3 regions of the Mucilaginibacter sp. P5_A4 genome follow, and region 2 is predicted to be linked to each of the others. Evidence: riboswitches for the same ligand, from Rfam matches in the RefSeq annotation. Region 2 holds a riboswitch; each other region holds the start of a gene.
What was found. Region 2 has a riboswitch for S-adenosylmethionine ahead of metH (methionine synthase). Riboswitches for the same ligand answer to the same signal wherever they lie in the genome.

Region 1 (8,170 bases), on a different contig from region 2:
CGTTGCTTTTAAAGCTTAACCACGCTTTATAGCTGGTATCATATTCGCTTTGTTTGGCAATGTTTTCTTTTTGGCAGCCTGAGGCTGATAGTACGATGATAATGGTAAGCAGGTACAGGTTTTTCATAGGTGTTTTTTAATAATTACGTGATATTTACGCCTATCGCTACAGCAAATCACAAATAATCTTATTTACTTTGGTTTATAACATATACAAAATGAAAACTGAAACTATAGCCATACACGCGGGTAACCATATTGACGGATCATCAAGAGCTGTGATACAGCCTATTGTTATGTCAACCACGTTTGAGCGTGGTATGGATGGCGACTTTCCGGGAGGGCATATCTATAGCCGGTCATCAAACCCAAATCGTTCGTTACTGGAGAATGTGATAACCCAATTAGAAGGTGGTGTTGATGCTGCTTCATTTTCATCGGGCAATGCCGCTGGTATGGCCGTATTTCAATCACTTAAACCGGGTACCCATATTATTTGTCCCGATGATATGTATCACGGCCTGCGCAACCAGCTTAAAAACCTGTTTGCCGGTATATTAACTTTCGATTTTATTGATGTTAACGATGATGAACTATTATTACAGCACATTAAGCCCGAAACCGGCCTGATCTGGATAGAAACACCGTCAAATCCGCTGCTTAAAATTACTGATATTAAAAAGGTGGCAGCTATCGCGAAAGCAAAAAACCTTAAAGTTGTTGTTGACAATACATTCGCAACACCGATATGCCAGCAGCCATTAGCCTTAGGTGCCGATATGGTAATGCACTCGGCCACAAAATATTTTGGCGGGCATAGCGACCTGATGGGCGGAGCGTTAATTACCGCCGAAAAAAGCGATTGGTGGGCAAAAATACGCCAGGTGCAGGAAATGGGTGGCGCTATCCCCTCTCCAACCGATTGCTTTTGGCTGGCGCGCAGCATTAAAACCCTGCCATACCGTGTTAAAGCACATGTAAACAATGCGCAGTTATTAGCTGAATTTTTAGAGTACCATCCCAAAGTAGAAAAGGTTTTATATCCCGGTTTAACATCACATCCGCAGCATGAAATTGCTAAAGACCAAATGCTTGCCTTTGGCGGAATGCTATCCTTTATAATTAAGGGCGATGAGAACGATACCCACAATATCATCAACAAGCTAAAAATATTTACCAGGGCAACCAGCCTTGGCGGTGTGGAAAGTTTGATAGAGCATCGTGCAACCATGGAAGGCCCCGACACTAAAACACCGTTTAACTTATTACGGGTATCGGTTGGGCTGGAACATATTGATGATTTGGTGGCCGATTTGGAGCAGGCTTTGAATGGATAAAAGATGAAAAGATGAAGGAGCAAGGACAGAAATGCCATGGGTCCTTGCTCCTTTGTCCAACAGTCTATAATCTAAATAAAAATTTAATTTGGTATTTAAATAAATATCCGCTTATCTTTGGACCATTATTTGGTAGCGATACCACTATAGTCGATCAATTCTCCGCATAGTTCGGGTATTGATTTATAAAGAAGCGGCGAGAGATCAGGCTCAATGACCCGCTGGCAACCCTTCAATTTTGAAGAAGGTGCCAATTCCTGTCCCGGCAAATAACACCGGGGAATATAAATTTATAACCATGAAAAGTTTAATTAAAATTACTACAAGCAACATTTTTAATACCCAAAACGGTAACATACAACGTATTAGCTTAAATAGCGGTATTTGTATGTGTTGCTGCTGTTGATGCTTTAATACGTTCCTTTTTTCAATCCCTGAAAATATACGTGTTGTAAAACTGGTAAACAATTTATCAGCTTGCTAACCATTCAAACATCAAAAATTTAATTATAACCTTCAAAAACTTAAAACTATGTCTGCCTTAAAATTCGAAACCTTACAACTACACGCCGGCCAGGAAGTTGACCCAACTACAGGTGCGCGCGCCGTGCCGCTTTACCAAACCACATCTTACGTATTTAAAAGTGCCGAGCATGGTGCAAACCTCTTCGCCTTAAAGGAGTTTGGCAATATTTATACCCGATTAATGAACCCCACTACCGATGTTTTTGAAAAACGTATAGCGGCTTTAGAGGGTGGTGTTGCAGGATTAGCTACGGCATCGGGCCAGGCAGCACAATTCATTGCATTAAATAACATATTACAGGTTGGCGACAACTTTGTTACCTCACCATTTTTATATGGCGGTACTTATAACCAGTTTAAGGTAGCCTTTAAGCGCTTAGGCATCGAGGCGCGTTTTGCCAAAGATGATACCGCCGAAAGTATTGAAGCCCTCATTGACGGCAAAACCAAAGCCATTTTCCTGGAAACCATAGGTAACCCAGGCTTTACCATTGCCGATTTTGATAAGTTAGGCGCTCTGGCTAAAAAGCACGATCTGCCCCTGATAGTTGATAATACTTTTGGAGCAGGCGGCTATCTGTTTCGCCCGTTGGAGCATGGTGCAAGTGTGGTGGTACAATCAACAACCAAATGGATAGGTGGTCATGGAACCAGCATTGGCGGTGCAATAGTTGATGGCGGTACTTATAACTGGGCCAATGGCAAGTTTCCGCAGTTTACAGAGCCGTCTGAAGGTTACCACGGCTTGGTATTTGCCGATGTATTTGGCATTGGCGGCCCGTTTGGTAACATTCAGTTTATAATACGTGCCCGTGTGGAAGGCCTTAGAGATTTTGGCCCTTCGCAATCACCATTTAATTCATGGTTGAACATCCAGGGATTAGAAACCCTTTCATTGCGTGTACAGCGCCATGTAGATAACACACTGGAGCTTGCCAAATGGCTCGACCAGCATCCACAGGTAGCAACAGTTAACTATCCGGGACTGGAATCATCACCCTATCATGAACTGGCTAAAAAATACCTTAAAAATGGTTTTGGAGCGGTGTTATCCTTTGAGATAGACGGCGATAAAGAAGATGCCGGTAAACTAATTGATAATCTTAAACTGGTAAGTCATTTAGCTAATGTTGGCGACGCAAAAACATTGATCATTCAGCCATCTGCAACTACGCATCAGCAGCTTTCTGATGAGGAACAGTTATCGGCAGGTGTGAGGCCTAATTCGTTACGCGTTGCGGTGGGGATTGAGCATATTGATGATATTAAAGCAGATTTTGAACAGGCATTTGCCAAAATAAAAAGGGCATCGGCCCAATTAGTATAGTATAGTTTTTTTTAAGTGATATAGTAAAGTTGTTACGGGCTGCGGCTGACAATAAAATCAGCTGCACCCGCGATAACAAGACAAAAGAATGAACACAGAAATATTTAAGTACACTCAACCATTCGGCCTTGAATCCGGTGAGGAATTACATGACCTGGAGATAGGCTTTCATACTTATGGCAGGCTTAACAAAGCAAAAGATAATGTGGTATGGGTATGCCATGCCCTAACCGCTAATTCGGATGTTTATGATTGGTGGAAAGGTTTTGTAGGCACAGGTAATAAATTTAATGCCGAAGAGCATTTTATAGTATGTGCCAATATCCTGGGTTCGCCTTATGGCACAACCAACCCTTTAAGTATTAACCCGGCAAACGGACAGCCTTATTTACAGGCTTTTCCGCAGTTTACTATCAGGGATATTATAAAAGCACATCAACTTTTGGCAGATCATCTTGGGATAGGTAATATTCATATCCTTATCGGTGGCTCATTAGGCGGCCAGCAAGCTATTGAATGGGGAATTATTGAGCCCGAGCGGATTAAAAATTTGATACTGATAGCTACCAATGCCCGCCATTCTCCGTGGGGAGTAGCATTTAACGAATCACAGCGTTTGGCATTAAGTGCCGATCCTACTTTTCATAATAACACTGTTGATGGTGGCCTCAATGGTTTGAAAGCCGCGCGCAGCATTGCCCTGCTCTCCTATCGTACTTATAAAACATATGGCATAACTCAACAGGAAGAAACAGATGCCAAAACAGATGATTTTAAGGCATCTACCTACCAGGCTTATCAAGGCCAAAAGTTAGTAAACCGCTTTAATGCGCATAGCTACTGGTATTTAACCAAAGTTATGGATTCGCATAATGTGGGCCGTGGCCGTAATGGTGTAGAAAAGGCGCTAAGCCTTATCAAAGCGCGTACCCTGGTTATCGGCATAAAATCAGATGTGTTATTTCCCATTGAGGAGCAGGAATACCTGTTCAGGCATATTCCAAAATCGGCCTTTGCCGAACTGGATTCGTTTTATGGCCATGATGGATTTTTAATTGAAACAGAAGCATTGACAAATATTATCACATCGTTTTTTAAAACCGATGTAAAAGGAAAAATTATAGAATTGCAACGTACAGCGTAATGAGTAAAAAGTTAAGTATAGGATTATTTGGATTTGGAGTAGTTGGGCAGGGATTATATGATATCATCAAAACTAAAAATTTAAACATCGAAATAGTAAAATTCGCTATTAAAGACCCGCATAAAAAGCGCACCTTACCGGCAGAATTTTTTACCACTGATAAAAATGAATTGCTCGACAACCCGGAAATAAACACCATTGTTGAGCTGATAAACGATACCGAAGCCGCTTTCGAAATTGTTTCAAGAGCCTTAAGCAGCGGAAAAAATGTAGTATCGGCAAGTAAAAAAATGATCGCGCTGCATTTGGAAGAATTAATAGAGCTTCAACATAAATATGGAACTTCCCTCCTATATGAAGGCGCGGTTTGCGGTAGTATCCCCATCATCCGTAACCTGGAGGAGTATTATGACAACGAATTACTGCACTCTATAAGCGGTATTTTTAACGGATCATCAAACTACATACTTTCAAAAGGATTTATTGAAGGTTTGGATTATGACAGCGCCCTGAAACAAGCGCAGGACCTTGGCTTCGCCGAAACCGATCCAACAAGTGATGTTGGTGGTTTTGATGCCAAATACAAGCTGGTTATTGCCGCCGCACATGCTTACGGAGTTGTTATTCCACCACACAAGGTTTTCAATTTAGGGATTCAAAACCTGGCAGCGCAGGATCTGCAATATGCCCGCGAAAAAAACCTGAAGATCAAATTAGTTCCTGTAGCTAAGGAACTGGATGAGCGAAATGTAGCCCTGTTTGTATTACCAAAATTTGTAAATGAAACCGAGTTTTTATACAATGTAGAATATGAATACAACGGTGTAACGGTACAGGCCGCTTTTGCCGATCAGCAATTCTTCTTTGGTAAGGGAGCTGGCGGCCACCCTACCGGCTCGGCCGTATTGTCTGATATAGCGGCACTGCGTTACAGCTATCAGTATGAGTATAAAAAAGCCAAGGAAAAAACAGATCTACAATTCACTAATAATATTGAATTGGATATCTATTTAAGGTATGATGACGAGAGTTTAGTTGATGCATTGCAATTTATACATATTCAGGAACGCTATTATTCAGGTAGTTATAAGTTTGTTATAGGAAAAGTGAATTTGCAAAACCTGGTAGATAATCAAATCCGTATATCCGATAGTAAGGCATTTGTTGCCTTTGCCGGTCAGCTAACGGGTGTTAGCTTAGCATCGGCATAAACAGACAAGCGAAGTTTTTATGCAAATTTTCTTTGTTGTTTAAACAATAAAAAAGGCTCCGGATCGGAGTCTTTTTTATTTCTATTTTTTCTTTTAGTATCCCTATTTAGCAAAAAAAACGGCAATCCGTTTTCCATAAGCCACAGTCATAATACCAATAAATATTTTTGTTACTGATGATATTGCCGAGTTTTGATCGCTAACGTTTGCTAAAGTGTATAAACGGTAAAGCAAATCGGGTAAGGCATTAACAATAAGCAACCCACCGATGATGATCAGCGCTATTTCATAGATCACTTTTCTATCGGCAAACAGTTTTACATTTTCCTTGCTGTCGGCTGTATTGGTTACCAAACGGGTAATAAACCGGGTGCCAATAATTAAGAAAAGAGATAGTGCCAGCATCAGCACAAAGTTTGCAATGTTCAGCCAAAACAAATTCATTTGTTCCCCGGGATGATCGGCTGATGAAATAGCGCCGAAGCTTTTTAAAAATGTAAAAAAGCCGGGCACTTTAGATAAATTGGATACCAAAAGGTAAATACCCAGGATTTTTATGGTTATTTCATAAATATCAGCTTTCTTCATTTTTTAATTTATGATATGGTTTATAATGGCAACGAATATAAACAAATACGGCACATATTGAATAGCTGATTGCAGAAGAAGCGTAGTCCTGGGGTTTCATTAAAGGAGACAGCGTAATCTCAATCCAAATAATAATGCCTTATCTGTTTTAATCCATGATCGAGCTCATAAACCCAGGGCGTAGCTGTAGGAATTTCCAGTTGGGTTACTTCTTCGTCGCTAAGGCAATCAATATATTTTATTAGCGAGCGCAGGCTGTTGCCATGGGCAACCACAATTACCCTTTGGTTGTGCCGCAAGGCTTTTATAATAGTTTCATTCCAAAAGGGTAAAACCCTGTCCATTGTTTCGCTTAGATTTTCGGTTAATGGTAATTCACGTTCTGTCAAATGTTTATAACGTAGGTCGTGCCCCGGATATCGCGGATCGTCTTTGGTTATAGCTGGTGGATGTTCATTGGGGTCGCGCCTCCATTTCAGCACCTGTTCGGCACCGTATTTGGCTACGGCTTCATCTTTATTCATGCCTTGTAAGGCACCATAAAAGCGCTCATTCAGTCGCCATGATTTTTCAACCGGGATCCATAAATGATCAAGCTCCTCCAACACAAAATGCATGGTTTTTATTGATCGTTTCAGGTATGATGTAAAACCGGCGTCAAAATTGTAGCCGTTCTTTTTTAGGATCTGTCCTGCTTTATGGGCTTGCAGGTAACCGTTTTCGGATAAGTCTACATCTTCCCAGCCGGTAAAGCGGTTTTCGAGGTTCCAGGTGCTTTCACCGTGGCGTATCAATACTATTTTTTGCATAGGTATTTACTTAACGCAAATGTAAGCCGCGAGTTGTAAAAAAAATTGTAAAATATTCATAATTCAATTAGCTTGCGTTATAAACCAAACTAATGCTAAACCAATTATGATTCCAACTACACCTGTTCCTGTAAAGGATGGTATTGCCAACCCCGCCCCGCTTGGGCTTTGCGCCTTTGGTATGACCACCGTTTTATTAAACATTCATAACGCCGGCTTTTTTGAAATGAACAGTATGATACTGGCCATGGGTATATTTTACGGTGGCCTGGCGCAAGTAATAGCCGGTGTTATTGAAGCTAAAAAGAACAACACTTTTGGGCTAACCGCATTTACATCCTACGGCTTTTTCTGGCTGTCGTTAGTCGGGCTTATTGTTATGCCCAAATTAGGCTGGGCTACAGCTGCTTCAGAAGGTGCCATGTGCGCTTACTTAAGTGTATGGGGTGTTTTTACTTTACTATTGTTTTTTGGTACACTAAAATTAAACAGGGCACTCCAGTTTGTATTTGGATCATTAACTATACTATTCTTTTTATTAGTAGCCGGCGATGCCACCGGAAATGCGACAATTAAACATTTGGCTGGTTATGAAGGCATTATTTGCGGCGCATCTGCCATATATACCGGCATTGCCAATGTGCTTAATGAAGTTTACGGGCGTGTTGTATTACCTATTGGCCCTGTAAAGGTTTAAAATAATGTTGCTAAATTGCGCAGGTGAAAGATTTTAAAAAATACTATAGCATACCGGCAACGCCCGACGAAATTTATATAGCCCTTACCAACCCAGTTACCATTGAATTATGGACCGGCGAGGTTGCAGAAATGAGTACCGAACCAGGTTCAGAATTTTCTATGTGGGATGGCAGCATAACCGGTAAAAACCTGGAGTTTGAACCCGGCAAAAAAATTGTGCAGCAATGGTATTTTGAAGGTAAATCTGATGACTCGATAGTAACCATCAAATTGCACCCCGATAAACAGGGCACATCTGCCGAGCTAAGGCATACCAATATCCCCGATGAGGATTTTGATGATATAACCGAAGGCTGGACCTACAGCTATTTTGGCGGGCTGATTGATTTTTTTGAAGGCGAATAAGGCCTCGCCCCACTCCTTTCAAAAAGAAAGGGCTTTAAAACACCAAAAGCCACTCAGATCGAGTGGCTTTTGGTGTTTAAGGGCAGCTATTGACCAGCCTTGATTTGCATGATATTTTAAATTGT
Region 2 (12,260 bases):
GCTATATCCTTATAATTTATACAGCAAGTTCTGTGCTCGGCGTATTTATTACCACATCTGTTGTATTTGGCATTATGGCAGTTGCTGGTTATACTACTAAAACGGACCTTACGAATTTCGGTTCAATAATGATTATGGGGCTAGTGGGCATTATCGTTGCATCGTTATTTAATATGTTTATGCATAGCACCCAACTGGAATACATTATTAGCTACATTGGTATAGCCGTTTTTGTAGGCTTAACTGCTTATGACGTTCAAAAGCTAAAGCGCATTGGTGCAGGCCTTGAGTATGGCAATGCTTCGGCCGGCAAAATGGCGCTTTTAGGGGGCTTAACGCTATATCTTGATTTTATCAACCTTTTCCTGATGATACTGCGTTTATTTGGCAGAAGAAGATAATAACCCCGCAAAACATGTATTATTAAAAGCTGCCTTCAATGGCGGCTTTTTTTGTACACATAAATTTACGCACCATACAGATTGAAGGGTTATGCACTATTGCATTTTACCGCTTTATTATGCACCTTTGCATTGCTTATGGAGAAAGACGGAGGGATTAGACCCTGCGATGTCTTAGCAACCTGTGCTTCACAAGGTGCTACATTCTACTCAGCAAGCCATACGGCCCTGGGAAAGATAAGCGAAAGTCAATATAACACCCGACTTTTCGAAATAAGTTTTTTAAGTATCAAGTAGTTAGTATCAGGTATCAAGACATTTTTGTTTTGTGCTATGGCTAATTTAAAATCAAGCACCGGAATTTCCCGTACTTGATACTTGATACTCGCTACTTGATACCAAAATGGACATTAGAAAAGAATTAGAAAAACGAATCCTTATAATTGACGGGGCTATGGGTACCATGATACAGCGGTACCAGCTTACCGAGCGGGATTTTCGTGGGGAAAGATTTAAAGATCATATCAGCGATCTTCAGGGAAATAATGACCTGCTGAACATTACACGCCCAGATATCATTAAAGCTATTCATGCCGAATATTTGGATGCCGGCGCAGATATCATCGAGACCAATACCTTTAGCACACAAATAATTTCGCTTGCCGATTATAAGCTGGAAGAACTGGCTTATGAGCTGAGCTACGAAGGCGCACGCCTTGCCCGCGAAGTAGCCAACGAATACACTAAAAAAAATCCATCAAAACCGCGTTTTGTTGCTGGTGCTGTTGGGCCAACCAACCGTACCGCGTCTTTATCGCCCGATGTTAACGACCCGGGTTACCGTGCCGTTACTTTTGATGACCTGGCTAACGCCTATTACGATCAGGTTCGCGGCCTGGTTGATGGAGGATCGGACCTGTTACTGGTTGAAACCATATTTGATACCCTTAACGCCAAAGCTGCCCTGTTTGCAATAGATCGTTATGCGAATGAATCGGGTAAGCATTTGCCGGTCATGATCTCGGGTACTATTACTGATGCATCAGGTCGTACTTTATCAGGGCAAACTGTTGAAGCTTTCTGGAACTCGATACGCCATGCCAACCTGCTTTCGGTAGGATTAAACTGCGCTTTGGGTGCTAAAGAAATGCGTCCGCACCTGGCTGAGCTTTCTGAAAAAGCCGACGTATTTATTTCGGCCTATCCCAACGCGGGCTTGCCAAATGAGTTTGGTCAGTATGACGAAACCGCGCATGAAACCGCGCATCAGCTTGATGATTTTATTAAAGCCGGGCTGGTTAATATTGTGGGGGGCTGTTGCGGCACTACACCGGAGCATATTAAGTGTATTGCCGAACGGGCTGCAAAATACCCGCCAAGAAGAATTCCTGAAGTTGAACCCGATTTGCGCCTGAGCGGTTTAGAAGCCGTTACCATAAAGCCCGAAAGTATTTTTGTGAATGTGGGCGAACGTACCAATATCACAGGGTCGCCAAAGTTCTCGAAACTTATTTTAGCCGAGGATTATGAAGCCGCATTAGCTGTTGCCCTGCAACAGGTGGAGGGCGGTGCCCAGGTGATAGATATCAATATGGATGAGGGTATGATTGATTCGGAAGCGGTAATGGTAAAATTCCTGAACCTGGTGGCCTCCGAACCTGATATTGCCAAACTGCCTATCATGATAGATTCGTCTAAATGGACGGTTATCGAAGCTGGCTTAAAATGCATCCAGGGTAAGGGTATTGTAAACTCTATCTCCCTAAAAGAAGGCGAAGAAAAGTTTATTGAATATGCCCGCAAAATATTAAGCTATGGCGCTGCCACAGTAGTGATGGCCTTTGACGAAACCGGCCAGGCCGATTCATTACAGCGCCGTACCGAGATTTGTAAACGCTCCTATGATATATTGGTTAACGTGGTCGGTTTCCCTCCGCAGGATATCATTTTCGACCCTAATATATTAACTGTTGCTACCGGCCTTGAAGAACACAACAACTACGCGGTTGATTTTATTGAAGCCACGCGTTGGATAAAACAGAACCTCCCACACGCCAAAGTAAGCGGTGGGGTTAGTAATATTTCCTTCTCGTTTAGGGGAAACAATGTAGTGCGGGAGGCAATGCACTCGGCATTTCTGTACCATGCCATTAAAGCAGGTATGGATATGGGAATTGTGAATGCGGGGATGCTGGAAGTTTATGAAGAAATAGATAAAACCCTGCTCGAACTGGTAGAGGATGTATTGCTTAATCGCAGAGATGATTCCACCGAGCGCCTGGTAGAGTATGCCGATACCATTAAAAGCAAAGGTAAAGAGGTAGTGCGCGATGAAGAATGGCGCAAGGGAACCGTACAGGAGCGTTTATCGCACGCACTTGTAAAAGGCATTATTGAATACCTGGATCATGATGTGGAAGAAGCGCGCCTGGCTTATGATAAACCTTTGGAGGTTATTGAGGGCCCATTGATGGATGGCATGAACATAGTAGGCGATTTGTTTGGCGCCGGCAAAATGTTTTTGCCACAGGTGGTAAAATCAGCCCGGGTAATGAAAAAGGCCGTGGCTTACCTGCTGCCATTTATCGAGCTTGAAAAACAAAGGGTTATTGATGCCGGAGAAGACTCCAGCGGAAGCCGTGCCAATGCCGGTAAAATATTGATGGCCACCGTAAAAGGCGATGTGCACGATATTGGTAAAAATATAGTAGGCGTAGTTTTGGCCTGTAACAACTTCGAAGTAATTGACCTGGGCGTAATGGTACCGGCCCAAAGAATCATCGAGGAAGCAAAAAAACAAAACGTAGACATTATCGGCCTGAGTGGCCTGATTACCCCTTCATTGGATGAAATGGTGCATTTTGCCAAGGAAATGGAACGTGAAGGTTTTACTATTCCGCTCATCATAGGCGGGGCTACCACCTCGCGCATCCATGCGGCAGTTAAGGTTGATCCTCATTACTCCGGTGCTGCCATCCACGTATTGGATGCATCACGCAGCGTTACTGTTTGTAGCAGCCTGATGAATCGAGAGGGCAGAGATGCTTATATCCGGAACATTAAGGAAGAATATGCCAAATCGCGCGAAGCGCATTTGAATAAAAAGTCGGATAAGCGTTTTGTAACTATCGGGCAGGCAAGGCAGGCCCGTTTCCAGATCAGCCTTGACGGTGATGTTGCGCCAAAGCCAACCTTTACCGGCACTAAGGTATTTGAATCGTACCCACTGGAAGAGCTTGTTCCCTATATTGATTGGACACCGTTTTTCCATACCTGGGAGCTACGCGGCAGCTACCCCAAAATATTTGCTGATAAGTTTGTGGGCGATGAAGCCAAAAAGCTTTTTGATGATGCACAGGAGCTGTTAAAGAAAATTGTAGATCAGAAACTATTACACGCCAATGGTGTGATTGGTTTTTGGCCGGCCAATAGTGTTGGGGATGATATTGAACTGTATACAGATGAAAGCCGTACTACTTTATTAACCCGCATCCATACGCTTCGTCAGCAGGCCGAAAAGGTTAAAGGCGACCCTTACTATGCACTGTCGGATTTTATCGCACCAAAAGAAAGCGGTGTGCCCGATTATTTTGGAGGATTTGCCGTGACTACAGGTATAGGTTGCGACGAACTGGTTGCAGAATTTGAGGCCGACCATGATGATTACAACAGCATTATGGCCAAAGCACTTGCAGACCGCCTTGCCGAAGCCTTTGCTGAAAAAATGCATGAATTGGTGCGCAAGGAATATTGGGGTTACAGCAAAGGCGAGCAACTAAATGCCGACGAACTGATCAAGGAAGAATACCAGGGTATCCGCCCGGCACCAGGCTATCCCGCCTGCCCGGATCATACGGAGAAAACTGCCTTATTTGAATTGTTAAAGGCCGAAGATAATGCTAAAATGTACCTGACTGAAAGCTTAGCCATGACCCCGGCTGCGGCGGTAAGCGGGTTCTACTTCGCGCACCCGCAGGCAAGGTATTTTGGTTTGGGGAAGATAAGCAAGGATCAGATTGAAGATTATGCTGTACGCAAGAATATGGATATTGAAACCGTAGAACGCTGGCTTGGTCCAAATATAAATTATTGATAATAACACACAACAAACCGTCATTGCGAGGCACGAAGCAATCCCCAACTATACAGAGCGGACTTGCAAATCGGGGATTGCTTCGTGCCTCGCAATGACGGATATAATAAGAAACCCGCACCATAATTAACAATGAAGATAACGGACCATATTGCTAACGCAAAAGGCAAAACACTATTCTCTTTCGAACTTATCCCGCCACTAAAAGGTCAAAGCATTCAAGGAATCTATGATGCCATCGACCCTTTGATGGAATTTAAGCCGCCGTTTATTGATGTTACTTCGCTGCGCGAGGATTATATATATAAGCAGCATGATAATGGCCTGCTGGAGAAACTAAGCTACCGCAAACGCCCCGGCACCATTGCTATTTGCGCAGCTATCATGAATAAATATAAGGTTGATACCGTACCGCATTTGTTGTGTGGAGGTTTTACCAGGGACGAAACTGAGAATGGCTTAGTCGACCTACAGTTTTTAGGGATCGAGAATGTACTCGTACTTCGTGGCGATGCCCGCCGTGGTGATGCCTCTTTTGTGCCAACTCCAAACGGACACAACTACGCTACTGATCTATTGCAACAGGTGGTAAATATGAACAATGGTATTTACCTCCACGAGCATAATGATGCGAGCCTGAAAACCAATTTCTGCATCGGTATTGCCGGTTATCCTGAAAAACATTTTGAAGCACCAAACCTTAAAACCGACTTTAAATACCTGAAACAAAAGGTGGATATGGGCGCCAATTTTATTGTTACCCAGATGTTTTTTGATAACCAGAAGTATTTCGATTTTGTAAATAATTGCCGGGCCAATGGCATTACCGTACCTATTATTCCGGGCTTAAAACCGGTTACCACATCAAAGCAGCTGATTAACCTGGCCAAAACTTTCCATATTGATATGCCCGAAGACTTGTGCGATGCGGTTAATGGCTGCAAGTCTGAAAAGGATGTAAAGGATATCGGCGTGGAGTGGATGATAAACCAATGCCGCGAGCTGATGGCCTTTGGCGTACCCGTACTACACTTTTATACTATGAGCAATGCCGGGCCGACTAAAAGGATAGCTGAAGCGATTTTTTAATCGGTTTTTAAATATCCGTATAAACAAAAAACGATGTTCTTAAATAAGTGCATCGTTTTTTGTTTAAACATACATGCTTTTCCTGTTTCTATAATGATTTCAACTTTTTGTTGGTCATCAAGCACGAACCCATGGTGAAAGCTGCCTTTTTAAACAGGTTGCTACTACTGTTTTTATAAGCTTGTGATCGTTCGGTATATAAAACGTACTAATACAGTTTCGCTTGCGTAGAAATACGCAATATATACCCGGTGAAACAAGCAATCAAAAACACTAATTATTGTAAATGAGCAACTTATAATAGCAAACCCAGGCTTGTATTTCGGCTAAGGCATGTTGTCCTGTTGAATTAATAACTTATTAATCTTAGTTTTATCCAAATTAATTCCTAACCCTCATTAAATTCAATCATGGAAACAAAACCAACAAGGGACACCAGCCCAATCACCGGCGAAGAAGGAGCCGCAATCGATCTTGAACTTGCAGCTCAGTGGACACGAAATCACCGGCACAGGCATCCCAATGACACTGTTTCGCAATTTTTCGGCAACAAAATCCTTAACCATATCCTGCAACAGGATGGCTGCATGGGCATACGTATCTACTATGCTAATGATGAAAACCTTAGTGGATGGCAAAAATTCTGGGTATCGGTAAGCAATTTTATTTTATCCGTTTTTGCTAATGTTAAAGGCCAAAAACACTTCATTATCACAGGGGTAACAGCTGACGGCGAAGATCAACTACCCGATATGAAAAGCGGGAAGATATCAACACCATCTGGACATGTTGGATTAAAATCTTTAAAGTTGGCAGCAGCGTCCTCCTCAACTTATTTAGTTGGAGAGCAGGCTATGCCATGCCCTGGCACGGCAGGGTGTCCTCAAAATGTGTTAACCCAATCGTAATTAATAATTGAGCTAACCATGCTTATAAGTTTGCTATTAAGTAATATTTCTGTTTTATCGGCTGTATTTCCGTTACTCGCTACAATTTATAACTATAAGCATTTAGATAAGCTGATGAAAATATTAGCTCTGTATTTATTGATATCCGGGGCCTTTGACTTTACTATGTGGTTAGCCTATAATCTTGGTCAAAATAGCAAGACCCCATTAAACACAATACCATTACTTCACGTTAGTGTAGTTACAAGTATTGTGTTTTTTGGCGTCATATATTATAACTCGTTTTTAAAATCGGTACTTAAGAAAATTACATTAGTTTTTTCGACAATTGTAATGCTAATAGTGCTTTATAATACCAGGAACATTTTTGAGTATCCAACAATATCAAATACCGCATCTAGTATTTTGCTAATTATTTTGTCGTTAGTTTATTTTTACCAACTGCTAAATCCGCAAAAATTTATCCAAATAGAAAAACAAGGTTTATTTTGGGTCAATGCTGGAGTGTTGGTTTATTCTTCTGTAAATATTTTTCTATTTATGCTTTTTAGCCAGATACCCGATAAAGATAAGGCTGACTATTATGTTATATTCAGTATAACCAATATCATTGCCAACGTTATATATTCAATAGGATTACTTTGCAAGCCACAAAAAACAACTTGAGTCCGACATTAAAAATCAGTAAGGTCATTTTGCCAGCTACAGAAAACGGTTTAATCCCGATATTAATAATCGGTACGCTGGTAGTGGTTGTTTTGATTACCTGCTTATTTTTCTTCGTGATTATTTATCAGCGTAAAATGATAAAGAACCAGCTTGAATTGCGGGCCTTGCATGATGCAAGGCAAAGCGATCTGATGGCTGCTGTTTTTGAAACCCAGGAAAGCGAACGCAAACGCCTGGCTGAGGATTTGCACGATAGTGTAGGGCAGGTATTATCGGCTATAAAACTTAATTTGCACAGGCTTGATAAAAACTGCATCAGTGAAACAACCCAGCCCCTGCTGGCCGATACCCGCAGGCTTACTGATGAATGCATTCAGGAGATTCGCAATATTATTCACAATGTTTTGCCCCCTGTACTTACCGATTATGGATTACTTGTGGCTGTTGAAGCCCTGAGCAGTAAGGTTGAGCAAAACACTCACATTAAGGTGAAGTTTAGCAAAAACATGCCCGATCAGCGCTTTCCACATGAAATTGAACTTGCCCTTTACCGCATAGCGCAGGAGCTTTTTGGCAACGCCATTAAACACTCTGATGCCACTGTTATTTACCTGTCTATAAATAAGGAGGGCAATTATATGGTGATGGAATTTAAGGATAACGGAGTAGGTTTTAACCAGGGTGGAGTAACGCAAGGCTTTGGAATTAAAAACCTTGAAAGCCGGGTACAGCTCATTAACGGCGAAATTAATATTTACAGCAAACCGTTAAACGGCACACTTACTACTATTAAATTAAAAATAACATAGTTTTGTATCTTTAATCTATCTTTATCCAACTATTTGTTAATCAATGAGTACAATTAAATTAGGTATAGTAGATGACCATAAAATTTTCAGGAATGGACTAAAAGCCACACTTGAAGATTGCGAAGATTTTGACCTTATACTTGAAGCATCAAACGGCAAAGAATTGATGGGTTTATTAACAACCCAAACCCCAGATGTACTATTGATGGATATTAAAATGCCCGAGATGGACGGCATCCAAACGGCCTCAGCTGTTCATCAGCATTATAAAAACATCAAGATACTGGCGCTATCCATGTTTAACGAGGATAAGTATATTGTGGATATGATGAAGGCCGGGGCATCGGGCTATCTGCTTAAAAATGCCGAGCCTGAAGAGATTATCGAAGCAGTATCTACCGTACATAATAAGGGTTTTTATTTTAATGAACACTTATCCATCACCCTTATTAAACAGTTGATGGGCAATGATCACTCCGAAAGTGTAACTCAAAATAAAGCCGACCTTAATGAACGCGAGATAGAAGTGCTGAAACTGGTTTGCCAGGAATGCTCAAACCAGGAAATAGCCGATAGGATTTTCCTGAGTGTACGTACCGTTGAAGGCTACCGCGCCCGCTTATTTGAAAAAACCGGTTCAAAAAACCTGGTTGGCCTGGTTATTTACGCTATTAAACGCGGCATCATTAATGTAACCTGATTTTTAAGCCGATAACTTTTTGGCGCTGCTGATTAGGTTATGCATAAACTTTTTACGGTAATTAAGGGGGCTAAGATGCATTTTGGCTTTAAACATTTTATAAAAATGTGAAACATCGCCAAAGCCGCTTTCATATGAAATTTCTGATATGGGTTTGTCTGTTTGTACCAATTGCTGAATGGCATAATTGAGCCTGTATTCAATTATAGTTTCCATAAATGTTTTACGGGTTACTTTTTTAAAGTATTTGCAAAAAGCATTTGTGGTCATGTTGGCTATACCTGCGGCCGTATCCAATGATACCTGTTTTCTGAAATTCTCAACCAAGTAAGCAAATACCGGGTGTATGCGTTCCCGCTCAGCAGATAAGCGCTCGGCTACAATACGGTGCTGATCGAGCAAAATATACTCATCTGATGAGGCCAGGCGCTGCAGTATTTCCAATAAGCCTATAAGTATCCTGAAATTACTTTTTTCTTCTACCAGGTTCAACAAAAGCTGCTTAACCTCAACCTGGGTATCTGAGTGGAATGAAATGCCGCAGCCACTTTGTTGAAAAAGCCTTTTGATATGCTGCAACTCAAACTTATTAAAAAAATCATCTCCTAAAAAAGCATCATTAAACTGGATCACTATTGCTCCCGCTTCGGCTGCTATTGAATCACCTGCTTCCAGTTTCCAGCAATGCGGCAGGTTTGGGCCAAGCAACACAACATCGCCAGATACAAAATCTTCCATGTGGCTGCCAACATATCGCTTGCCGCTTCCTTTTATAATGCAGGTTAGCTCATATTCCTCGTGAAAGTGATAAGGGGCATCAAATGCCAGTTTATCAAATTTTCTGACCAAGAATGATTGACTACTTGAGGGCTGAAGAACTTCGTACGATGCCTTTATCATTGCATATTTTAACGTAGAATTTATTTATATGTTAAGTTACGGATAAAATAATCCATAATTACACCATTCTTTTCATTTTTTATCGGCTAAAGTTAAACTTACTTTGAATATAAACTAAAAAAATATGAATACCAAGGTTTCTGATCTGTTACTGCTGGACGATTTTATAAAATTACCGGAAGAAAGCATTCACGAATTCCGGGAAAAGGGGCACACCCTGATTCAAAACATACTTTCAAAAGAAGAAATAGAAGCTTACAGGCCTGTAATTGTTGGCGCTGTCGATAGGTATAATACCGAGAAACGCAAACTGGAAGACAGAGATACTTACGGCAAGGCTTTTTTACAGATCATGAACCTGTGGACGCTTGATGCCGATGTAAAAAGGTTTGTGTTTGCTAAACGACTGGCCAAAATTGCCGCCGACCTCATGGGGGTTGAAAATGTAAGAATTTATCATGACCAGGCCCTGTTTAAAGAAGCGTGGGGTGGCCCCACCCCATGGCACCAGGATCAATATTACTGGCCAATTGATACCAATAATACGGTAACCATGTGGATGCCGCTGGTTGATATTGATGCAGATATGGGTATGCTCACCTTTGCATCAAACTCTTATACTAAGGGAGCCGTTTTTAACCATGAAATCTCAGACGAGTCGGAATCTGCATTTGACGACTATGTGAAAGATAATAACTTCCCGATAAGTCGCGCAAGAAACATGAAGGCTGGCGATGCCACCTGGCACCGTGGTTTTACTATACACAACGCGCCCGGTAACAACTCCAATAAAATGCGCGAGGTGATGACCGTTATTTACGTGGCTGATGGAGCGCGCATTACCCCATATAAAAACGAATGGCAAAAAAAAGATCACCATAAATGGCTAAAGGGTAAACCAATTGGTGGGCTGATAGATTCAAAACTTAATCCGAAATTGCTATAGTATTACTAAAAAGACTGTCTCTTATCAAGAGTACAGTCTTTTTAGTATTCAGTATTGCGCTTTTAAATAAGCGGTTTTTATTGGCCGGCGGTGCCTAATGTCCACTGTTGGCAGGTGGCGCCATTATAATCATATAATGCCAGCTGAACGCCATCGGCAGTTGAAGCATTGGGTACCTCTACTACCCGGTTGCCATTTAACGATGTAAATACCAAACCGCCATTTGCGGCCCTTTCTAAATTGAACTTTTGACAATTATTATTCAGGTAGGCATACAAATCTAACGGAGCGCCGTTTGCCGCATTACAATTGGTAACATCTGCAGCCAAACCGCCTTGTACACATGTTATTTTATAAATGCCGTTGCCAAGTGCTGTAAAGTCCCATTGCTGGCATAAAAGCCCGTTACTGGTGCCTTGTGCAATAGCCTGTTGTGAAGCCCCTGTACAACCCCACGCATCCCAAACCTTACCACTGTTATTATTTATAATTTTAAAACGACCAGCGGCAATCCAGTCTTGCGTAATAAAAGGCCAGCCGCCAGACCAACCCATATTACCTACCGCCAACGTCGGCGTACCATTATTATCGCCGCTATAATAATGATAGGTGACAAAATTATACCCGTTTTCGGAATAAAGGCCCACTTGCCCGGGTCCTATATATTTACCCGAAGTACTTAATACCGTAGTACCACCGCCGCTAAGCAGGTTTACACCGTTTTTATCTACATAGGTACCATTAGGGCTGGTTGATCTGCCCATTTGAACGTAATAGGTGCTGCTGGTGCCGTTGCAGCAAATGCCCTTATTATAAAACAGGTAATAATAACTGCCATTCCTGATCACGTACGATGCTTCATTTTCGCTACTGCTGCTGCCGGCTATATTTTTAACAGTGCTGTTAAGCCTTTTACCTGTAGCAGGATTTATCTGAGCTATCCAGATACCGGTTAAGTGCGATCCAAATGTCATCCAGTAATTTCCACTGGCATCTGCAAATACCGCAGGGTCAATGGAGCCATAAACTGTGTTATTATCAGAGTAAACAACCATCCCCTGGTCTGTCCATGTAATTAAGTCGGTACTGGTTGCTACCCCTATTGCGCAAGGCTTTGCACCCATCGAAACAGAGTAATACATATAATATTTGCCTCCCATGTATACACATTCGGGGGCCCAAAAATTTCCTCCAAAGCCAGATACATATGAATTTATCCAGCTGGGCCATGTTCCCGAAGCGAATACGGTTGAAGCTGCCGTCCATTTTATTAAATCAGTTGAGGTAAGATGATATATTTGGTTGCCTGTACCCCAAACATGATAAACCCCGTTACGTTTAATTATAGTTGAAGGATCATGAATACCAGTGGCGCCTGCTAAAGAATTTATAGTTTTAGTTTTACTTGTTGCCGTAGTTTCCACTTCGGCGATGGTTTTGACCCGCTCATTTTTTTTACAGCTTAGTACCATCATAATTGTTACTACCGCTAAAACTTTGCAATGCGCGGCCAGTGAAAAATTTCTTTTCATAAAAAAATAGATAAAATTGGTTGGTGCCTACTCTTAAGATTTTCGGCTTCGTCTATAATTGGAGAAACTGCAAACTTACATGCAAGTAATTATTAGTGTTTATTTAACAATTATAATTAAATAATTAATAGAAAGAAAACTTTTAATAATTATTTTGATGTTTGAAATAGTGTAAATAATACACTTGAGCGGCACCATTTATCTCACACAATA
Region 3 (12,260 bases), on a different contig from region 2:
CCCAGCTATTACCGGCTTTGTGCTCGACAATGGTGAAATGCATGATTCAGGCTGGCAGATGATCAGGGAAGACGACGATGATTTTGAAGCATCCGCGATCAGGGTATGTGAGCTTATCTCGCACAGGGACAAAAGAATTGGCAAAGAAACCAACAAGGGCATTTCACTGTAATTAATTTTACAGGCAGTGCTGCTCCTTAATCATATCCCCCATTCACATCGATTGTAAGTACATCGCTCATGTAATCAAAAAACGGACGCATGTTCCTGAATGCCCAACATACCTCCCGGAAGAAATTTTCATTTAAAACTTCCTGATCTGAAAACCGCCTGACGATAAGAAATTGTTTGTAACGCAGTAAATCAATGGCGTCGTGAGTCGGATCGTAACCTTTAGGGCTGGTCTTTATTTGTTCGCCCTCCAGCTTACTAAATGTATTAATAAAAGCAGCACTGCCGAGGATATTGCGTAATGGCCTGGCATCAAAAGCAATATCATCTCTTATCCGTTTTAAATCCTGTGGGTTTGGCCCCCGGAAACCGCCCAAAACAAAACTGTTACCGGGCTCAAAGTTGTAATAATAACCGCCACGGCGGTATTTGGTGGCACGCCGGAAACCGCCGCTCCAGTTTGTTTTAAACGGGGTTTTATCTTTGGAAAAACGGATGTCGCGGTAGATGCGGTGCAGGCTTTTTTTACCTGCAGGTGTTTCGATAACATCATGTGTTTGAAGGTCGTTCAACAAGGCGTCGGCAAAGTGTTCCACCAGGCCGAGCTCTTTTTGATAAGCATCCTTATATGCGGCAAACCACTCGCGGTTATTGTTAGCAGCCAGCATGCGCATAAAATCAAAGCAGGATGCGGGCAGCATAGGATCTGTTACGGGACTCATCGCGCTAAACTAAGGATTTACGTTTTAAAGTGAGCACTGCTATTTCGGGCCAGATGCCCACGCGCCCCTTCAGACCGAGGAACCCAAAACCCCGGTTAACATACAGGTAAAGACCGCTTTTTTGGTAAAGGCCCGCCCATTGTTTGTAAACATATTTGATCGGGCTCCATTTAAAGCCGAATAATTCAAAGCCGAACTGCATCCCATGTGTGTGACCTGCCAGCGTAAGGTGAATTGGCTGGTGATGGCCAAGCGTTACTGCGTCCCAATGCGAAGGGTCATGCGACATCAATATTTTGAAGGCGTTGTCGGGCACGTTGGCTGTAGCCTTTTTGAGATCGCCGTATTTATGAAAACCACCCTTTCCCCAGTTTTCGACACCAATCAATGCTACAGACTGGTCATCTTTCTGAATTGGCATAGACTCGTTAAGGAGTAACTGAAACCCGATTTCCTGGTGCACCTGCTTCAGGCGGTTTAGGTTGGCTTGTTGCGCCGCCTTATTTTCCCATTGTATGTAATCGCCATAATCATGGTTACCAAGTACCGAGTATTTGCCATAAGGTGCTTCCAATTCGGCGAAAGCCGGTATCCATGGATCCATTTCGGTCGCCGTGTTGTTAACCAGGTCGCCGGTAAAAAGGATCAGGTCGCTATTTTGCGCGTTAACCAGGTCAAGTCCTTTTTGTACTCCCCGCCTATCGCTGAAACTGCCGGAATGAATGTCAGATAACTGGGTAATGGTAAAACCGTCAAAGGTTTCGGGCAAATCATCAAAATAAAGTGTCTCCCGCCGAACTTTATAGTAATGACGCCCACGCGTAATGCCAAACAGCAATAACCCGAAAAGCACCGCGGCTAAGATCAGCACAAACTCGCTTACACCATAGCTGCGCGGCGGGAAGCCCCGGAACACGCGGGTGAAATCTTCGAGCACCATAACTATGGAGCCCACCAGCTTGGGTACAAAAGAGAGCAGCATCAGCGCCATCAGCCAGGATACGAGTTTGGTTTTCCTGGTCATCACACTAAATAAGATAGTACCCGCCAGTAAGGCGTCAAATAACCAGTAGGCCAGGAATATAAAGGAGTTTTGAGTCAGCGTTTCAACCGCCGTAAAAAAGTAGGTATCAATTATCAGCCATAGCAGTACAATGGCAAGGATTCGTTTCTTCATATACAGCTAAGACGAGCAGGTGCCTGAAACATTTCAAAGACACAAACATAATGGCGTTAAGATGACAAAATGTTTTTTGCGCAAAGATCACTCTGTATCGTCGTTATGGCTTTTTCCTGTCGCTTTATATCCACAGAGGTTGGGCATAGGGTTAAGGTGTTAGTTCGATCCAGACGGGGCAATGATCGCTGGTCTTTTCCCAGCCGCGCACATGGCGGTCTACACCGGCGGCTTTAAGCCGGTCTTTTAATTTTGGACTGAGCAGGAAATGATCGATGCGCAGGCCCGCGTCACGTCCGTAGGCATTACGGAAATAATCATAAAAGGTATAGATCTTTTCGGTAGGATACAATTTCCTAATGGCATCGGTCCAGCCTTGCGTCAACAGGCTATGGAACGCTGCACGGGTTTCGGGGCGGAACAGGGCATCGTCGAGCCAGCGTTCAGGCTTGTAAACATCCTGCTCGGTGGGCATCACGTTATAATCGCCGCATAAAACCACCGGTATCTCCTGGTTAAGCAGATCCAGGGCATGAGCGGCCAGGCGGTCAAACCATTGCAACTTATAGTCAAACTTAGGTCCCGGTGCCGGGTTACCGTTCGGCAGATAGAGGCAGCCGATCATCACACCATTCACCATGGCTTCAATATAGCGGCTGTGCAGATCTTCAGGATCGCCGGGTAATGCACGCCTGGATTCCTGGATATCGCCATTACGGGATAAGATCGCCACGCCGTTCCAACTTTTTTGTCCGTGCCAAATGGCCTTATAACCGGCATCATTGATCGCCTGTTCGGGGAATTTTTCCTGTGGCGCTTTGAGTTCCTGCAAACAAACAACATCCGGCGCGGTTTCTGCCAGCCAGCGGAGTAACACGGGTAGGCGTCCATTAACGCCGTTAACATTATAGGTAGCTATTTTCATTTCACATGATTCAATAGAAAACTAAGTTAAAAAATCAATTGCTATTCTCAATTAATTTTCAATCGTAATCATGCGGGGCAACCTTAAAGGGCTGCTTTTTAAGATGAATGATATTTTAGCATTTTAATAATGAGGCGTGAGGATGGATTCGAACCACCGTAAAGGGTTTTGCAGACCCCCGCCTAAGCCACTCGGCCACTCCGCCTTTTTAAAAAGCGACCATAAAAGGTAGCTACCTAAATATGGCCGCTTACCTGTTTCTAATTTACATCAAACCATAATTTAGTGGTAAGCACATCTGCACCCTGGCTGGCCACCGCCGCTTTATAGTTAGTACCGTTTAATGATTGCTCGGTACCGGGATAAATAAACCTTAATGGCAGTTTGCCACTCAAAGTACCGGCTACAGCGGGCTGTAATTGCGGATAATCAAGCCTGCGCCACTCGGCAAAGGCTTCCAGGCCCTGGCCAAAAAGCGCTATCCATTTTTGTTCGCCTATTGATTTTTTGTAGTTGGTGGCATCGTATTGCACGGCGGGCAGGGCGGTGTAAGTAATAATATCCGCATCGGCAATGCTGTATTGCTTTAGCGAGGCGGTTACCGCCTGTTTGTATAAACCGGCTGCATCGCCGGTAATAAAGCCACGTGCAACAGCTTCGGCCTGGTCAAACAAGGTTTCGGCATAGCTGATGATCACCGCCGGGGCATGCGGCGCCAAAAAGTAAGTTCCCGGTTTTGATGTTTTGGCAAAGCCCAGGTTACTGGCGTCACCAACCAGCAGACCGTTTGGTATCCCCACATAGGTTTGCGGTGTAGCATCTTTGGTTGGGCTGGCATAAACCTTCAGTCGGGGATCATTCAGCGCAACCAATTTATCTACTATAGTTTTACTGATGCGATAGTCATCCCGGGTATCAAACAAATTGCTGATAGGGTTTTGGTTTGGCGAATCTACATAAGTAAACTGCGCGGTTTCGGTATTGGCACTGATGTAGGCGCCGCCTTCTGTCTGGATATCTGCCAAAACCTGTTTAGCTTTCGCGGGTTCCCTATCGGCAATGCGTAAGGCGATGCGCAGGCGCAGCGAGTTGGCAAACTTTTTCCACAGGGCTATATTGTTGCCATAAATAACATCGCCTGCAATGGCTTTGCCCGATGGATCAAGCGCGGTTTGGGCTGCCTTCAAGTCATCCAGTAAAGCAAAATAAACGTCCTTCTGCGTGTCATAAGCCGGTGTAAGGTACTGATCGATATTGGCTGCCTGTTTATAAGGGATATTGCCATAAGCTTCGGTAAGCAAGGTAAACACCCACGAACGCAACACCAGCGCTACGCCCTTGTAATTGGTATTGCCTTGCGCGTCGCCCAGTTTAATGATCTGGTTAAGGTTTACTATACTTTTTGAATAACCAACCGTCCACAATTCCTGGAAAGCGCTGTTACTGTATATATACCTATCAGGATCGGTATATTGAATTTTGGCCCAGTATTGCACAAATAGCAAGCTGGCATCCATGTTATTGGCTGTACCCCAGTAAGTATCGGCGGTGACCTTTGTGGCCGCAGTAAGTAAGTAATCTGGCTGTGCAGTTTGCGCAGCATTAGGATTTTGATTGATCTCAACCAAATCTTTTTTGCAGGATGCAACTGATAGCAAAAGTGCACCTGACAATAATGTAGCTGTATATTTAAGTTTCATGATCATTAGAATTTAAGGTTGATATTAAAACCGATGTTGCGTACGGTTGGCAGGGTAAGGTCTTCCAGGCCCTGGCCATTGCCATTGTTGAAGGCAGTTTCCGGATCGATATTGGGTGCATTTTTATGGATGATCCACAGGTTGCGCCCAACAATAGAAAAGGTCGCCGATTGAAGGCCAATACCTTTAACCCACTTAGATGGAAAAGTGTAACCCAACTTTACCTCGCGCAGTTTAATATAGGAGGCATCATATACAAATGCTTCATCAACATTTGTAAAACCCTTGTAATAGGATTGCGCAGGTAATATGGTAGTATTAGCTGTCCCATCAGCCTTTACGCCTTTAAATATCACCCCATCATGATAAACAGTTTCGCCATTAGGCGCGCTACCTGCCTGCACAGCCGTTGCGGAGGTATTATTACCCGGATAGTAATAACTTAAACCTCCATTTGCGGCACCACGCCCCGGCAATGTTGATGCCAGTACACCAGTGTAGGTACCGGTACGGTTGGTGTTTGAGTAAATAGAACCACCAAAGCGCGCGTCAACCAAAACACCCAGATTAATACCTTTATAGGTAAAACTGTTGTTGATACTACCCAGCCAATTTGGTGTAAATTTCCCCAGATATTGCTTGGCGGGATTAATAACCGGTGTACCATTAGCTCCAATAACTATCTGTCCGGATGAATTACGGGTGTACGCGTTGCCAAACAAGGTGCCATAAGGCTGACCAACAGCAGCCAGTACCTGTACCGTACGATCGGTACCCAGGATGTAACTTTGTAAACGGCCTTCGGCATCAAGCGAAACTACCTTACTCCGGTTAAGGGAATAATTGGTAGTAATATCCCAGGTAAAATCTTTTGATTTTATTGGGGTTAAACCCAGCTGAACTTCTAAACCTTTGTTGTTGATCTTGCCGCCATTGATCAGCTTTTGACTGTAACCGGTAGATGGGCTTACATCAACCTTTATGATCTGGTTTACACTATTGGTGTTGTACACGCTCACATCCAAATGTACCCTGTCCTGAAAAAAACCTAATTCAAATCCAGCCTCTGCAGATGTTGTGGTTTCGGGTTTCAGATTTGGGTTTAGATCTACACTGTTTGCGCTTTGTTGCGGATTTGTGTTAAAAGGAGCCGTAAAATCATAAACGTTGATCAGTTGGTATGGTGTGGTTGCCTTACCCACTTTTGACCATCCGCCTCTTAATTTAGCGTAGGTTAGCACGTTGCTCTTAATATCCAGCGCTTCTGATAATATTAAGCTACCATTTACAGATGGGTAGAAATAAGACAAGTTAGCCGCCGGCAAAGTTGATGACCAGTCGTTACGGCCTGTAAGGTTAATAAACGCGTAATTTTTATAACCCAATTGTGCCGATGCAAAATAGCTATACGTTTTCAGCTTGCCGTAGTCATTTGATGACACCAGCGGATCGCGCGAATTTTTGAGCGTATATAAACCAGCGACTGCCAACTTGGGTGCTACCTGGTCGTTTTGCTCATTTACTATGGTGCTGATATTACCACCGCCCAATACATCTAATGAGAAATCATTACTGATCTTTTTGGTGTATTGCAGGCGGGCTTCGGTATTGGTTTCGTTTACGCTATAGGCATCTTCCTCGTACGAACCAAACGGTGTTCCGTTGGTACCATAGGCTACTTTTATTTTACGACGGTCGTTATAATAATCAGTACCGGTACGGAAATTGGCCGATAAACCTTCGATGATCTTATAGTTTAACTCAACACTACCTATAATGCGGTTTTTGTGCTGACCAACGGTGTTTTCATAAGCCAGCCAGTATGGATTACTATAATAGCTGTTGTTCCAGTTAAAAGTATTGCCATTGGCATCCTTATAGTTTTTCAATTGATTAATATCAACCTGGCGGCCAAACCAGGTGAACTGCAGCATAGTACTGGTAGCTCTTCTGCCACCTGCCCCAGGCAGGTTATCTGCATCATCTTTGATGTAATTGGCAATGGTAGTTATTGTTAATTTAGGGCTAAGCCTGAAGGTAGAGTTCAGTAAAAACGAATTTCTGCCCTGTGACGTATTTGGAATAACACCCGTTTGATGCAGGTTGTTGTAGGATAGGCGGTAATCAGCCTTATCGCTACTCCCGGATAGCGCTACACCATTATTAAGGGTTACACCTGTTTTAAAAAAATCCTTCACATTATTGGGATGCGCCACAAATGGCACAGCCTGCCCGTTTGAATAAAACTGTGGTATAAGTGAACCGTCAAGAGCCGGCCCCCAGCTTTCGTCGACACCATCATTTACGCCACCGCCTTTACCATCCACGTAGCTGAACTTACCGTTTGAACCCTGACCATACTGATTTTGGTAATCGGGCAAAACCTGCAGATTGGAGAAACTTGTATTTGAATTAATAGTGATACCCAATCCTTTTGAACTTTTACCAGTTTTGGTTTTAATAAGGATAACACCCGCAGCAGCCCGGTATCCATAAAGCGCAGCCGCGTTTGGGCCCTTAAGTACGCTTACAGATTCAATATCCTCGGAGTTAAGATCGGCTATGGCATTGGCAAAATCCCTTGAACCATTTGTACCCAGGAACTGGGAGTTATCTACAATAGTACCATCTACCACAAATAACGGCTGATTATTACCGGCTATAGAGGTTTCGCCACGAATTATGATGCGGGATGATCCCATATCACCCTGGCTGTTGGTAACCTGTACACCTGCAATTTTACCTGCCAGCGCGTTTACCAGGTTGGTCTCCTTAGCCTCAGATATGTCCTTTGATTTTAATCCCTGAACAGAATAACCCAGTGATTTCTTGTCTTTAGAAATATTAAGCGCCGTGATTACAACCTCGTTAAGAGAATTAGGTGCATCCTGTAATATGATCTGTAAATTGATTTCATTTTGCCTTACCGTTATCTCCTGTGTTGCAAAACCTATATAGGTAATCTTCAATACATCGTTAACATTGGCTGAGATGTTGAACTTGCCATCAGCATTGGTTTGAGCACCGGTTGTGCTACCCTTAACAGAGATATTAACGCCAGGCAATGGCAGGCCGTCTGACTTGGCGGTTACCACCCCGCTTATTTTAACAGATTGCGCCGCAACCGCTTGGATGAGAAAAAAGGGCAACAGAATTGCCAGTAAAAATTTGTAATTTTTTAACATGATGGTTAATGATTAATTAGTTTTTGTTGCCGGCACAGCAAAGCCAGTCAGCAGCGCTTTTTGGGCAAAACAATCCCCGCTGGATACTTTATAGTGCCGGTAAATTCATTATTGATTGTGTTGGTTATAAGCAAATGCTGCGAGCTGCAGCAGGCATGGGGCTAATAACCGTTGCCATTAAATTAACAGCAACAACGCATACACTGCATATACAGGTAAACAGAGGCGGAGGAAAATGATACCAATTTACTGGCAGGGGGTACGTTTTGGAAAGGTGTTCTTGTTGTTTTCATAACAATTTGATATATAGATGGTAACAGGGTCAGTTTAAATACAAAGTTAAAATCACTATTTAGCTTTAAGCCTTTATTTAGTTTACAGATGCAGTTTTATTGTTAACCAGCGCATCTACTGCTTTTAGCATTGATGCAAATTCCTGTGTGTCATACAAACGGGTGAGGTAAACAATCTTCCCATCTTTATCAATAACTACATTACGGGTTACCCCGCTTTTTTTATTGGCAAAACGCCCGAAAATATTAGCCCCCGGATCAAGCGCCAATGGGTAGCTGATCTTCATTTCCTGTTGAAAGTGCTGTACCTTTTCAAGGGGTTCATCGCGGTCTACCCCTATCAGGATCAGATTCTTGTCTTTGTAGGCTTGCCATACGTCCTTTTCAAGATGAGGCATTTCCTGCCTGCATACACTGCACCAGCTGGCAGTAAACTGCAGGATAACTACTTTGCCACGCAACGCTTTTAATGACGTTTTACTGCCATCGGCCAATACAAGCTCAAAATCGGCAGGGGCCTGGTCGCCAACTTTTACAATATAGCCACGGTCAACAGATGCACTATCGGCTGGTTTTGCCGTTTGTGCGCCGACAAACAGTGCGTTTATTAAAAACGAGCAGGTAATTAGTAGATGTTTAATATTCATAGTTGTAAATTTTAATGCCTATTTTATGCAGGCAGAAATTTTCAGAAATCTAATTAAACAGGAAATTTTGGAGAGAAAGGCATAACGACCAGCCATAAGCTGCGCAATAATTTGCGGATATTATCTTTTCCGCTTTTTACAGCGGACAGGAATTAGCACCTTTATAACAATGGGCTTACAGGTTGCTAAGACATCATCGGGCCTTTCCCTCAGTCTTTCTTGATAATTAAATTAAAGAACTTATTTCGCCTGCAAATGTAGAATATATTCTACTAAATACATAGACATTGTATAATTTAATTGTCATTTATTTTCAACACTGGCACCAGCTGACAGCACCTCCTTATTTTTGCTTCCCTGTAATACCTTATTACGCCCTTCGGGAGGCCACGCTATGCACCCACCACACTCCTTTTAGACTCCTTGCAACCACCTTTCGGACTCCGCGATAATTATTAGATTTTAGGATAAATTTTAACAAACTATATACTACTATTAATGTACTATTATTGAGGAATGTTGTACTATTATTAAGTAATGTGCAAAAAGCAACTAAGTAAATGGAAGTGGAACCGGGAAACAAAATGGACAGCGGATCCGGCGGCGTTTTTCGGATGCCGGGCGCCCCTCCCAGCTACTGGCTTACGCGCTTTGTCATCCTCCGGCTACTGGGGGTAGTGTATGCTGTTGCCTTCCTGGTGGCCATCAACCAGGTGGTACCTTTGATCGGTTCTCATGGACTTCTTCCCCTGGAGATTTACCTGAAGCAGGTGAGCGCTGCCCTGGGGTCGGCGGGGGCGGGGTTTGTACGGCTGCCGTCGCTCTTCTGGCTCTGGCATTCTGATGCCGCGCTTTTAACTGCCGCCTGGATCGGGTTTGTGCTTTCATGCGTAGTAGTGGCAGGCTACGCCAATGCGCCGCTGCTTGCTGTACTCTGGTTTCTGTACATGTCGTTTGTTCACCTGGGGCAGGATTGGTATGGGTACGGCTGGGAGATCCAGCTTAACGAAACCGGCTTTCTGGCTATCTTCCTCTGCCCGCTGCTCAGCCTGCGCCCGTTTCCACGGTATGCGCCTCCCCTGCCCATTATCATTTTATTCCGTTGGCTCACCTTCCGCATTATGCTGGGTTCGGGATTGATCAAATACCGGGGGGATGAAATATGGCGTAATGGCACTGCCCTCTACTACCATTTCGAAACACAACCTATTCCCGGCCCGCTGAGCCGGTGGTTTCATTTTCTGCCGCGGATAATGCTGAAGACCGGCATCTGGTTCAATTGGCTTGGCGAGCTGATAGCACCATGGTTCGTATTCGGGCCAAAGGTTGCGCGTCATATCGCGGGAACGGTGATCGTGTTATTCCAGGTTAGTATTATACTTAGCGGCAATCTTTCGTTTTTAAACTGGCTTACCATTATTCCGGCTTTGGCCTGTTTGGATGACAGCTTCTGGGCCAGGGTTCTTCCCGGCATACTGGTTCGTAAGGCGGAAGCTGCGGCCGGGGGCGCCGAAGAATCCAAACCTATGCTCACCACCTCATGGGTAGTTGCCGGCTTAATTGCCATCCTGAGCATCCAGCCTGCATTGAACCTGCTATCCCCGGGGCAGGTCATGAACTCCTCCTTCGACCAGCTGGACCTTGTAAATACCTATGGCGCATTCGGATCTGTAGGGCGGGAACGTTTGAACGTGGTATTTGAAGGAACGATGGACCAGGTACCCAACGACAAAGCCAACTGGAAACCTTACATCTACAAAGGCCTGCCGGTGCTGCTTAACAAGCCGTCGCCGCAAATAGCGCCCTACCAGTTACGTTTAGACTGGCAAATGTGGTTTGCCGCCATGTCGACCGCCGATCAATATCCGTGGACCTATAACCTGGTATGGAAGCTTCTTCATAACGATCCCGGTGCAATAAGTTTGTTTGCGGGCAACCCCTTCCCCACCGGGCCGCCGCGGTATATCCGGGCAGTGCTGTATCGTTATACATTCGCGAAGCCAGGCAATCCCCAGGGCCTTTGGTGGAATCGCGAACAGATCGGCCTATGGATTTCACCAACTTCAACAAATGATCCGCGCCTGGTGGAATATGTAAAAGGTATGGGATGGACGCCCTGAATTAATGGATAGAATGGCAGGCGTGCTTGTGAGCGGTGTTTCCAGGCTGACCGGAAAGCTCAAAATAATTTAAAAGCGAACTATGGGTGTTCGGTTTCATCACAAAGGTTTTTAATCCATCGATTACACTATACTGATTATTAGCTAATTAATATTTTGGCATAGATTTTACTGTAGCAGGGAATGAAGAAATTATTACTATTATTTACCCTGTTTATTTACACCGGTAACCTGGTAAGTGCTCAAAACATCGACTCTACGGTAAAACATGCTGCAAGCACTTTTATGGCAAGCGGAAAACGGGTTGGATTTTCTGTTGGAATCATTATAAACGGCCAAACTTATCGATACAATTTCGGCAACACCCAAAAAAATATAAACGATACCCCCACCGATCAAACAATTTACGAAATAGGATCAATTACCAAAACATTTACCAGCATATTACTGGCGCAGGCTGTAGTTGAAAAAAAGGTTAGTTTAAGCGATGATATCCGGAAATATCTTAAAGGAAACTATCCCAATCTGGAATATAATGGCAAACCCATCCAATTGCAGCATTTAGCTAATTTAACCTCGGGCCTTCCGGATAACCTTCCCGAAAAAATGCCTGCTTTTAAAACGATGAGTCCCGATTCACAAATTTTTGAGATTAAAAAAATTCATGATGCCTTTACACAAGCTCAATTTTTTACAGCGCTTCATGCAGTAAAGTTGACTAAAGAACCCGGATTAAACTCAGCACATTCTAACACAGCAGCCCAACTGTTAGGGTTTTTACTCGAAAATATCTATGGTACAAGCTATGATTCCCTCCTCATAAAATATATAACTGGGCCCTTAAAAATGGAAAGTACTTTTTTTACCGTACCAACAGTAAAACAAGCACTCTGTGCCAAGGGTTACAACGGAAACGGCATATTGATGCCTGAAATCCCGAGGGACGCGAGAAGTGCAGGGGGACTAAAATCATCCCTGACAGATATGATCGCGTATCTAAAGTATCAGCTTGAAGAGAAAAATGCCGTGGTAACTATGAGCCATAAACCCACCTGGGGAAACCCCGAAAGCGTTGCAGTTGGTTTAAACTGGTTCACAAAAGCAGGCTTTGACGGTAAAAGGGAAATATGGACATCGGGAGGCACGTTTGGCCATTCCTGTTTTATTGATCTCTACCCCGAAAGAAACTACGGTATCGTAATACTTACAAATGAGAGTGACAATCAGGCGCAAGATTTGATAGCTGATATGGCCCAAACAACTTATAATGAGGTTTATTTTAACGCAGCCCAGCGTTCGAGGGAAGGCTTTGGATTTTCT

Region 1: linked by a shared signal. The riboswitch ahead of AC1DQW_RS25745 (O-acetylhomoserine aminocarboxypropyltransferase/cysteine synthase family protein) and the one ahead of metH (methionine synthase) in region 2 are both predicted to bind S-adenosylmethionine.
Region 3: linked by a shared signal. The riboswitch ahead of AC1DQW_RS03015 (TlpA family protein disulfide reductase) and the one ahead of metH (methionine synthase) in region 2 are both predicted to bind S-adenosylmethionine.

The regions. Positions count from the first base shown of each region.
Region 1 is NZ_JBFUKX010000070.1:9,554-17,723, forward strand. It holds gene AC1DQW_RS25735 (hypothetical protein) at 1-127, opposite strand, end outside; gene AC1DQW_RS25740 (trans-sulfuration enzyme family protein) at 219-1,337, shown strand; SAM riboswitch class I at 1,518-1,628, shown strand; gene AC1DQW_RS25745 (O-acetylhomoserine aminocarboxypropyltransferase/cysteine synthase family protein) at 1,870-3,189, shown strand; gene AC1DQW_RS25750 (homoserine O-acetyltransferase family protein) at 3,278-4,333, shown strand; gene AC1DQW_RS25755 (homoserine dehydrogenase) at 4,333-5,544, shown strand; gene AC1DQW_RS25760 (hypothetical protein) at 5,647-6,132, opposite strand; gene gpmA (2,3-diphosphoglycerate-dependent phosphoglycerate mutase) at 6,252-6,941, opposite strand; gene AC1DQW_RS25770 (acetate uptake transporter) at 7,048-7,638, shown strand; gene AC1DQW_RS25775 (SRPBCC domain-containing protein) at 7,662-8,045, shown strand; gene AC1DQW_RS25780 (OsmC family protein) at 8,162-8,170, opposite strand, start outside.
Region 2 is NZ_JBFUKX010000001.1:174,359-186,618, reverse strand. It holds gene AC1DQW_RS00780 (Bax inhibitor-1/YccA family protein) at 1-401, shown strand, start outside; SAM riboswitch class I at 535-645, shown strand; gene metH (methionine synthase) at 805-4,494, shown strand; gene metF (methylenetetrahydrofolate reductase [NAD(P)H]) at 4,627-5,583, shown strand; gene AC1DQW_RS00765 (hypothetical protein) at 5,994-6,491, shown strand; gene AC1DQW_RS00760 (hypothetical protein) at 6,510-7,157, shown strand; gene AC1DQW_RS00755 (sensor histidine kinase) at 7,295-7,969, shown strand; gene AC1DQW_RS00750 (response regulator transcription factor) at 8,013-8,669, shown strand; gene AC1DQW_RS00745 (AraC family transcriptional regulator) at 8,673-9,569, opposite strand; gene AC1DQW_RS00740 (phytanoyl-CoA dioxygenase family protein) at 9,694-10,515, shown strand; gene AC1DQW_RS00735 (family 43 glycosylhydrolase) at 10,593-12,047, opposite strand.
Region 3 is NZ_JBFUKX010000003.1:29,046-41,305, reverse strand. It holds gene AC1DQW_RS03055 (hypothetical protein) at 1-172, shown strand, start outside; gene AC1DQW_RS03050 (DUF2461 domain-containing protein) at 198-893, opposite strand; gene AC1DQW_RS03045 (metallophosphoesterase) at 898-2,070, opposite strand; gene xth (exodeoxyribonuclease III) at 2,222-2,995, opposite strand; tRNA gene AC1DQW_RS03035 (tRNA-Cys) at 3,128-3,200, opposite strand; gene AC1DQW_RS03030 (SusD/RagB family nutrient-binding outer membrane lipoprotein) at 3,256-4,695, opposite strand; gene AC1DQW_RS03025 (SusC/RagA family TonB-linked outer membrane protein) at 4,701-7,880, opposite strand; gene AC1DQW_RS03020 (hypothetical protein) at 7,907-8,119, shown strand; gene AC1DQW_RS03015 (TlpA family protein disulfide reductase) at 8,251-8,820, opposite strand; SAM riboswitch class I at 8,938-9,049, opposite strand; gene AC1DQW_RS03010 (lipase maturation factor family protein) at 9,534-10,940, shown strand; gene AC1DQW_RS03005 (serine hydrolase) at 11,124-12,260, shown strand, end outside.